DNA from 3 places in the Terribacillus sp. FSL K6-0262 genome. Region 1 is predicted to be linked to each of the others. Evidence: riboswitches for the same ligand, from Rfam matches in the RefSeq annotation. Region 1 holds a riboswitch; each other region holds the start of a gene.
What was found. A riboswitch is a leader RNA that binds a small molecule or an ion and turns the genes downstream of it on or off. The one in region 1 is predicted to bind thiamine pyrophosphate.
Positions count from the first base shown of each region.

Region 2: it holds a riboswitch for thiamine pyrophosphate, as region 1 does, so the genes downstream of both, MHI54_RS07325 (thiamine phosphate synthase) here and MHI54_RS02005 (YkoF family thiamine/hydroxymethylpyrimidine-binding protein) in region 1, are expected to answer to the same signal.
Region 3: it holds a riboswitch for thiamine pyrophosphate, as region 1 does, so the genes downstream of both, tenA (thiaminase II) here and MHI54_RS02005 (YkoF family thiamine/hydroxymethylpyrimidine-binding protein) in region 1, are expected to answer to the same signal.

Region 1 covers NZ_CP150277.1:396,477-399,731, reverse strand. The annotation lists gene MHI54_RS02015 (ABC transporter ATP-binding protein) at 1-407, opposite strand, end outside; gene MHI54_RS02010 (ECF transporter S component) at 404-982, opposite strand; gene MHI54_RS02005 (YkoF family thiamine/hydroxymethylpyrimidine-binding protein) at 979-1,581, opposite strand; TPP riboswitch at 1,669-1,773, opposite strand; gene MHI54_RS02000 (sulfurtransferase TusA family protein) at 1,889-2,113, opposite strand; gene MHI54_RS01995 (YeeE/YedE family protein) at 2,128-3,189, opposite strand.
Region 2 covers NZ_CP150277.1:1,416,763-1,420,017, forward strand. The annotation lists gene MHI54_RS07310 (thiazole synthase) at 1-9, opposite strand, end outside; gene thiS (sulfur carrier protein ThiS) at 13-216, opposite strand; gene thiO (glycine oxidase ThiO) at 213-1,334, opposite strand; gene MHI54_RS07325 (thiamine phosphate synthase) at 1,318-1,938, opposite strand; TPP riboswitch at 2,038-2,149, opposite strand; gene MHI54_RS07330 (SDR family oxidoreductase) at 2,260-3,042, opposite strand; gene MHI54_RS07335 (SDR family oxidoreductase) at 3,066-3,255, opposite strand, start outside.
Region 3 covers NZ_CP150277.1:1,244,850-1,248,104, forward strand. The annotation lists gene thiM (hydroxyethylthiazole kinase) at 1-94, opposite strand, end outside; gene thiD (bifunctional hydroxymethylpyrimidine kinase/phosphomethylpyrimidine kinase) at 60-896, opposite strand; gene tenA (thiaminase II) at 889-1,587, opposite strand; TPP riboswitch at 1,708-1,808, opposite strand; gene splB (spore photoproduct lyase) at 1,868-2,896, opposite strand; gene MHI54_RS06420 (transcriptional regulator SplA domain-containing protein) at 2,889-3,131, opposite strand.

The DNA of each region.
Region 1 (3,255 bases):
TGTAAACCGACAAGATGGAGGACACGATCAATTTCTGCATCCATCATTCCTGCAGGCAGCTTCTTATTTTCCAGCCCGAAGGCAATTTCATCCTCCACCGTCAGCATGCAAAATTGAGTTTCGGGATCTTGGAATACAGTCCCGACCTCCAAATTGATTTTCCCGCTTTTGTAATCCTCGATATTCGTACCGGCAAAGAAGATGTCACCGCTCATTTCCCCGTCGAGCTCTTTCGGATATAAACCATTCAGGCAATAGGTGAGTGTGCTTTTCCCGGAACCGCTTGGTCCAAGAAGGAGCATGCTGTCACCTTCCAGCATCCTAAAGCTCAACTTGGATAAAGTGGGGCTGCTTTCTTCCGCGAAGGCAACGGTCAGCTGGTCGACTTCCAGAATCGGCTTTTTCATCCTGCTTTTCGCTGGCGATGCATTTTGCCGAGCGGGAAGCTCGTCAACGTTCCTGTTTTAGCCAGCGCCTCACTGATAGCTTTACCGATCAGGCCGCTAATGACAGCGCCGCTGATGATCCGTACTATCAACATAAGCGCAACATAGGAAGGATCAAGCGCGGCAAAGCCTCCGCGGAAGTATCCCCAGATGAAGCTTGTGATGGCGGCGCCCACGCCGGCACCCATCAATACGAACACATGATAAGAACGATAGCGTGTCATGGCAAATACAGCTTCTGAACCAAGTCCCTGCACGATAGCCGTAAGGATGACGATTGGACCGGCACTGCTGCCGATCAGCACCTCGACGATGCCGGCAATCGTTTCCGAAACAAGGGCGACACCAGGTTTTTGGATGATATAGGCAGCCACGATGGAGACAAGGAACCAGACTCCAAAGATGATATCGGTCCCGATCGGTCCGACAAGCCCCATCATCACCACGTTGACAGGCAGGAATAATAGATACACAATACCGAATACGACAGCAAGCGCAGCCATGACGACAATATCCTTCATCCGCCAGCTTTTCATTTGATCACATCCTTGGCAGAAGGACTGTTAGCTGACATGGTGACCGTCATGACGGTATGGGAAGATCCGGAGCTCTCCGTTTCGGTGAATACATGCTCCAATCCTTCAAAAACATCAACGGCATTGCCATCAAGCCGGGTGGAATAATGAGACTTGGATACAGCGATACCGTGAGAGCGCATATTCTCGATCTGGCTGTAGATGGTGTCCATATAATTGCCGCCGCCTAATGGATAGAGCGAGAATTTGGATGCGGTATCCAGCTTCATGCCTCCCGTGGTCGGAAGGTTGAGCTTGACCTCGTCTTCGGCCATATAGACATCTCCTGCAGAATCACCAGGACAGCCGATCGAGTAAGTGCCATTGAACACGACATGCTCACCGTCTTTGGCTGCTGCCAAAAATATAGCAGAGGTGACATCGAATACATGCGGAATCCTTCCGCGCACAAGCGTTGTCACATCATCCGTCTCGATCCATACTTTTGAGGTATCGACGGCTTCCAATGCCTCCAAAATGATTTCCTTGAATCTGTCCGCCATCGGGTAAACCGAAAAGCTGCAGCCTGCGATTCTGCTTGTTCCGCATTGATTTTGCATTTCCATAAAGAATCCTCCTGATTTTTTGCAAATAAAAAAGCGACGGCACCATAGGGCGCAGTCGCAGAATATACACAAAAGAATAGGACCATTCTGGCTGCACTTCCCCACGCTGGTATTATCCAGATCGAGTTCAAAGGGTCAGAATCACATGATTCCTCTCAGCCGTTGCCAGCTCCCCCAGTGCGTCGCTCGTTATGCAATTGATAGGTTAATAGTAAAAAAAGAAAAACGATTTGTAAAGGGTTTCTTGTTGGACCATCTGATTTTTTGTTGTGCATCAGTCGATGATGATAATCTTGACAAGCTATTTCTTTTTGATCGTTATTGTCCAAGCGGCCTCACCCAATTGCTCATATGCAGTTACTTCATGACCTGCTTCGGCAGCCCATCTGGGAATGGATTCGGTTCCCTGGGTGCAATCGAATTGCACCTCCAGCTCATCGCCGGAATGCAGGTCTTTTATGGCTTCCTTTGCTTCCACTAATGGGAAGGGGCAGACCATTCCCATTACTTCCAATGTTTTCTTCATTTGAATACACTCCTTTATGCTGGTATTGCATGTGTTGATTGTCTGGTTTTCTTACGCGGCCGTACATAGACAAAGTAAGAAGCTGTCCATGTTCCTAAAATCATGAATGCCAACGAAATCCATCCTTGCCACGTCATCATGGCAGTCATCACAAGACCGTTGCCGATCGAACAGCCGCCCGCTAAGGCTGCACCGAAGCCCATCATGATTCCGCCGCTGAAGCTTTGGATGGTTGTTTTCACATCAGGCAGCCTGAACCGGAATTCACCGCTCATTTTTGCTGCGAACAAAGATCCTATGAAGATGCCAAGCACAAGGAAGACACCCCAGTTGATGAAGCTCCATTCCCCTGTCACTAAAAATTGAAGGATATTTGCAGAAGGCGTCGTGATGCCCAAACCTGAGATGCGTCCGGCAGCAACACTCAATGGCCAAGCCAGGATAGCAATGAGCCCGATGAGAATTGCCGTTATGAAAGGATGCCAGCGCTTCTCGAATAGAATATGTGCCAGACCAGTTCTTTTTGGCTTCAAACCAGGAATCTTTACTTGTGGTTTGCGCAGCGTACGATAAACGATCAACCCGACTATCACAGTGAATAAGCCGATCAATATCCAATTGTTCACCCCGAAAGTTGCGGCGATGGAGTTATTCTCCAGCTGTACTTCTTTTACCGTTGTGTCCAAGGGCAGCAATGCACCAGACTTCATCATGGCAGCTGTAAGCATATAACCTGCCAGTGCAATCCAGCTGCCGATCAGACCTTCCCCGGCACGATACCAAGTGCCTGTTGCACAGCCGCCAGCAAAAACAATACCGATACCAAAGATGAAAGAACCGATGATTACCGCAATGATGGGCAGTGTACCTGCACTGAATTCAAAAACTCCCAAACTGATCAATGTATAAACGCCGATACTTTGAATGGCAATTGCAATCAGCAGGGCATAAAACATCCGGTTATCTTTCGCTAAATACATATCGCGAAAGCCGCCTGTCAAACAAAAACGGCCCCGCTGCATGACAAAGCCAAGCAGGGCTCCGCATAACAAGCCTGTTAAGATCATTTGGATCATCGAAACACCCCTTCTTAACCCGAGTATTCTTATAAGTTTTTATGATAATGCTTCCCTCCCTCAGAA
Region 2 (3,255 bases), 1.0 Mb from region 1:
TTGTAACATCGTTCATCCTCCTCCGACAAAATGAATCAATTCGACTTTATCGCCATCTCTTATAGGCTGATCTGCATAGGCAGATTTATCGATGATTTCGTTGTTCAGTTCGACAATCACAATCCTATTCTCCAAAGAAAGGGATGACAGCAGCTGGGCGATATTCCGGATGTCAGCGGATAATGCATGCTGCCTGCCATTCAGTTGAATGCTCACATCAATACCTCCTCATCGGTATGCAGTCGGTCGACTCGAAACGCTTCCGTCCATACTTCAGGAACTGCCTTACCGTCAATCAAGTCACAGATCATCTTACCTGTAACCGGCGCAAGCAGAATCCCATTGCGCTGATGACCAGCAGCAATGAATAATCCCTTCATCTCTGGATGCTCCCCGATCAGCGGCTTGCCATCGATCGTCTGAGGTCTGAGACCGGCCCAGCTTCTGAGAAAAGGCATCTTATCTATCCCCGGCAGCATCTGTCTCGCCTTCTCCATGACCCTGTGTATACCCCCGGATGTCGGCTCTGTACTCCAATCTCCCCTGACCTTTGTTGCACCGATGATCAGCTCATCATTGTTCCGAGGAACAATATAATGCTGGTCATGGAATAAACTGCAGGAGAGCGGTATCTCTGTATTGGTGACAGCGATGCATTCCCCTTTCACCGGATATACCGGTGTCCCCAAGCCAATCCGCTGCAAAAGGGCATTACTCCATACCCCGCCGGCAATGACCACATACTCCGCCTGCCATTCTCCCTTGGAGGTCTGTATCCGATATTGCCCATCTTCCTTTGCAATGCCTTCCACTCGAGTGAACGCATGTATACGGGCTCCTGATATTTTGGCTGCCGAACAGAATCCTCTGCAGGCAATGGCTGGTGTGACATGTACATCGTCCGCTATATGGATCGCTCCTTCCAGGGACTTGGTCAGCCCCGGCACTTCTTTTTCCGCAGCAGCTCGGTCCAGCCACGTCACACCTTCCAAGGAACAAATATCGGATAGCCTTGCTCTTTCTTCTGCCGTAAAAACAAGCTGCAGTAATCCGCCTGTACGCCGTTCGATATCTATCCCTGTAAGCGCACGTATATCGGCTTCCGCTTCTTCGTACAGCTGTTGGCTAGTCCGGGCAAAGGAATAAAGCAAAGCACCGAACTCTTTATACTCCGAATGGGCGCCTAGCATGCCCGCTGCGGCTCGTGTCGAGCCTGACCCAATCTGTCCGGCTTCGAATAAATCGACCCGGTGCCCTGCCTTTGCCAAATAATAAGCGATTGCACTGCCGATGATACCCCCTCCAACCACAGCTACCTCACTGGATTGCTTCAAGACGTGAACACTCCTCCCTTAATTCCTTTACAGCCTCAAGCGGTTGTTTTGCTGAAAAAATACCGCTCATTACAGCAGCGCCATCCAATTCAAGCGCTTTCAGCACAGCTAACCTCTCTGCCGTGATTCCTCCTATCCCATACATCGGCACTTGGATGCTCTGCCGGATTCGCACTGGATTGGATAGCGGCTGAGGGGCTTTCCCCTGCTTGCTTGCCGTTGGAAAACAATGACCATATAACACGTATGCCGCACCAGCTGCTTCTGCCTCCATGGCTTCCTCAAATGAATGGACGGGAGCCCCGATCCGCAGCTCCGGATACTGCCTTTTCAACTCTTTCAATGGCAGTCCATGCCCTGGTACATGCACCTGCTTCAAGCCAAGCAGCAATGCTGCATCAACCCGGTCATTGATCCAAAGCTTTTCCTCTGGCAGTCCTTCCTTCACTAACTCCCGGCATAGCTGATACACCGCTCCAGCCGGCTTGTTCTTTTCCCGGATCTGTACATGATCGACATAAGGATGAATATCCAGCAAAATACGCAGCAAGTCGGGAATATCATGCCTGTCATCTGTTACTGCCATCAATTTGATTGCTATCACCTTCCTTGACGAACAGTCCGGAATACATAAAAAACACCACTCCCCAAAAGGAAAGTGGTGTGTACTGTCTGCGAAAAATACATACAAAAGAGCATGTAAACTCGAGTGTCTACACTTTCCTACGCAGGTCCGAACCTGTTCAGGTTATGAGGGTTTAAAGAGTCACCACTCTTAATCTCAGCCCTTATGAAGGGATCCCCTAGTGTGAAAATAAACTATGAACTTACCCATATCGTAGCATAATCAGTATAATTTGCAAGATTTTCTCAATATAAAAAAGACCATCCGAATCGGTCAGATGGCCTCCAAAGAAAATATAAATCAGTATTTATAAGATTGTCCGCCGTCAATCGGCACAACAGTAGCATTGATGAAGTTCGCTTGATCGGAGAGAAGGAATGCAACAAGATAACCGACTTCTTCCGGCTTACCGAAGCGCTTCATCGGGTTGACGCTGACAAATTCTTTGCCTGCCTCTTCCCAGTTATCCCCGCCGATTTGACGCAAGGAACCTTCTACCATTGGAGTCATAATGGCACCTGGTGCGATGGCTTTGATGCTGACGCCGAATTGCCCGTATTCGATTCCGGAGTTCTTCGTCAAACCTACCACACCATGCTTACTTGCTGCATAGCCAGACTGGTTGCCGATTCCGCGGATTCCGCCTACGCTAGCTGTATTCACTACAGAACCATGACCTTGCTCCTTCATTACTTTCAATACATGACGCATACCGTAGAAAACACCATTCAAGTTGATGTTCACAACGCGGTCGAATTCATCCACAGGATACTCTTCCGTTAGATTCTGTGTTCCCTCTACACCAGCATTGTTGAAGAAACTGTCGATCTTGCCAAACTGATCAACTGTTTGTTTTACATACGCCTCAACTTCCGGTTCGTTTGCACAGTTTGCCACAATTGTAAGAACTTCTGCTTCCGGTGCTGCTGCAAGGACTTCCTGCTTTGTTTCTTCCAAGCCTTTTTCACTTATATCAACAAGGGAAAGTTTTGCGCCTTCTTTTGCTACTTGAAGTGCTGCTGCACGGCCCAGTCCAGAACCGCCGCCTGTAATCAATACTACTTTATCTTCAAACCGTTCCATGAGAATCTCTCCCTTTTAGTTTTTTAGATTGCCGTGAACCCACCATCGATCGGCACCACCGCGCCATTGATATAAGATGCCTTTCCAGTCAGCAGGAAGGTGACAAGCTCCGCCACTTCTTCCGGCTGGCCAAGACGCTTCTGCGGGATAGGCTCTGTCGCATTTACGAATGCTTCCGGATTCTTTTCCTTATATGCACGAACCATTGGTGTT
Region 3 (3,255 bases), 850 kb from region 1:
CCACATTGTTTGTAATACAATGAATCAGTGGGTTCTTTGTGCGGACTTCCTTTATCACATCAGTATACTTCATTATGCTGTCCCTCCTGTACAGGCACACTTTTCAGACGGTAGCCCCAATGGTTTGTCGGCCCGTTCCCTTTGCCTAGCTGCAGCGAATAACGAATCGCATCTGTTACAAACTCCTTGCCGATTTTGACTGCCTCCTGCAACGATCTCCCCTTCGCCAATTCCGCTGTGATTGCCGCCGAATATGTGCATCCTGTTCCATGAGTATGCTTTGTCGGGATTCGCTCGGCTGTGTAGGACGTAAAGTTTTCCCCATCATAAAGCCAATCTGCAGCTAAAGCATCTTCCATATGCCCGCCTTTCATAAGGACAGCTTTTGCCCCATATTCCCTGACGATTCTTTTTGCCGCTGTTTTCATACTGGCTTCGTCCTCTATCCGCATTCCAGTTAGTTCTTCCGCTTCCGGTACGTTCGGCGTAACCAGTGATGCCAGCGGCACGAGATGTGTCTTCAGCGCATCTCTCGAATCTTCTCCCATTAGGGCATGCCCGCTTTTGGCATACATGACAGGATCCATGACATAAATGGTATTTGCATCATTCAGCATAGCAGCGATACAGCGCATCATCTCTTCCGATGCAATCATTCCGGTCTTTACAGCAGCCGGGATGATGTCCGAAAAAATGGATTCCAGCTGCTGCTTTAGAAATTCGACCGGAACATGATGAATTGCCTGCACACCAGTCGTGTTCTGGGCGACAAGGGATGTTATCACGCTCATGCCATATACCTCGCGCTCTTGGAATGTCTTCAGATCAGCCTGGATGCCGGCACCGCCTGAAGGATCCGTACCGGCAATCGTCAAAGCACTCTTCACATCAGGCATGAAGGGACTCCCCTTTCAATGGTATCATCCAATCTTGCTCGGTGGTTGCCATCTCCCAAAAGGCATGTTCCAGCATACAGCTTTTCAGGAATGCTTTACGCGCTCGTTCCTTGGCAGCAGATCCTGCTGTTTCCGCCCATTTGTCCAGCCGCTTGCAAAGCTCGGCTGTCACATCCGGCATACCGTCTTCCCTGCTGGCATAGAACTGGATCCATTCCAGGAACGGATTGGATTCATCCGGCTCCTTCGTCTCGATAATATGGGCAGCCAGCGCTTGATACGTCCACGGGCAAGGCAGGAGTGCTGCCATCAGCTCCCCGATATCACCATGTACAGCACTATTCATCATGTGGGAAATGTAATGATCTGCTGCCGGCGGCGGTGTCATACGCTGCAAATCCTCGTATTTCACACCAGCCACCTTACAGAACACATTATGCGGATGAATTTCACTATGCAGGACAAAATTAATCTGGGACTGATAGAAATCCATCTCTTCCCTTGTCTCACATTTGCTTACTGCCAAGCCATAAATACGAGCGAATGCAGTCAGGTACTCATAGTCTGCCTTCACGTAATGGATCAGCGCCTCTTTAGGCACATGGCCATTTGCAACTCCTTCGACGAAAGGATGCTGATAGATTGCTTCGAAAACCGGGTTTGCTTCTTCTCTCAATTGTGCAGAAAACATGTAAATTCCTCCCCTTATTGGAGAAAGCCCTGATGAAGAGTGATTGGCGCCGGCTAAATAAAAAAGCCGCTCCAGAAGTATGGAGCGACTCGTATACATAGCGATAGTGTCAAAGTTCACACGAATCCGGCTCCACTTCCCTACGCTGGTGTTAACCAGATCAGGTTCAAAGGGATAAAGATCTCTCTTATCTCAGCCGAACGGCACCCCTAGTGGACTTCCTCAAATTCAATTGTCCCTTTAACTATCACATGCATGGATAAGATTGTCAACCGATGCATCAAGTGAAATATTCAATCCGTGAATGCGGGAACATTTTATAGATCGTGCTCCCAAGAATGTCTTTGATTTCTTCCTGTTCCTCATTCTGATAAACATACTTCCCGATACCGTAGCGGCCCCATTTATATTTCCGCTTGTTTTCATCGAGTTCCAGCTTTGTCATCGGGTAATTTTTCTGGATGACACGTTTTGCCGGCTTTGTGAAACGGTGCTGGATCAATTCAAAGGTAAGGTTCTTTTTGGCATGAGCGGGCAGCGCTGCTTCCAGATGCTCCAGCATTTCCGGATAGCCCTTCTGCCAGCCCTCATGCAGATAAATCGGAGCAACGATGAAGCCAAGCGGATAACCTGCTTCTGCAACTTTCACGGCAGCTTCGATCCGATCTTTCAAACGGGAGGTTCCAGGTTCGAAGTATTTGATCACATAGTCATCATTGATGCTGAATCGGAACCTTGTCCGTCCCTGATGATCTGCGTCCAGCAAATGATCCACATGGGCAAATTTCGTCACGAAACGCAGCTGTCCATGTTTGGATCGACCGAAGTATTCTATTGCATGTTTCAGCGTGTGCGTCAGATGGTCGATGCCGACAATATCCGAAGTACAGGAAGCCTCGAAACGCGTCTCTTCAGGCGCCCTCTCCTGCATATATTGCTCTGCCGCCTCGAAAATCTCATCTGTATTCACATACGTACGGATATAAGGTTTGGATCCCATCGTTGTCTGCAGGTAGCAATAATGGCAATGTCCCATACATCCTGTCGCAAAAGGAATCGCATATTCCGCAGATGGTTTGGACGTATCGAATTTCAATGTTTTCCGTACGCCGACGACCAATGTCGATTTGGCAGTGCGATACTTCTGGAACTCATTTTCCCCCGGCAGATTACGAACCTGGTTATGGGAAGTGGTCTCACGGATTTCCACTCCCATGTCCTGGAATTTATCCCGAAGTTTCACGCCAAGCGGATACTCCAATGCCCTGGGCTCGATATAGACGAGCTGCGGCACGAACGGTTTAACCATAATACCCACCCTCGGTCAGGCCGAAAGCAGACACATACGCCTCCTCCGCCTCGCCAAGATCCTGATAGACTGCAACTTCATCCGTCAGCGGATAATACGTTTCATAAATGAACAAAGCAAGTTCCCCGGGCTTTTCCGGATGATGGACGACTGCTGCTTCCTGTATATTTGCCACTCCCTGTGCATGAGGATTGCGAATGATCACATAGACGATATCCCCTGGCTGAAATGCCATACCGTTGGCCTCCTTTTTTATACATACTGGGGGTAGTATGCACAAATTGCAGACAAAGCATGTAAAAAAATGAACCCTTTTCCAGGAAGTATTCGTCTACTTCTTAAGGAGGGGTCCATAGTGA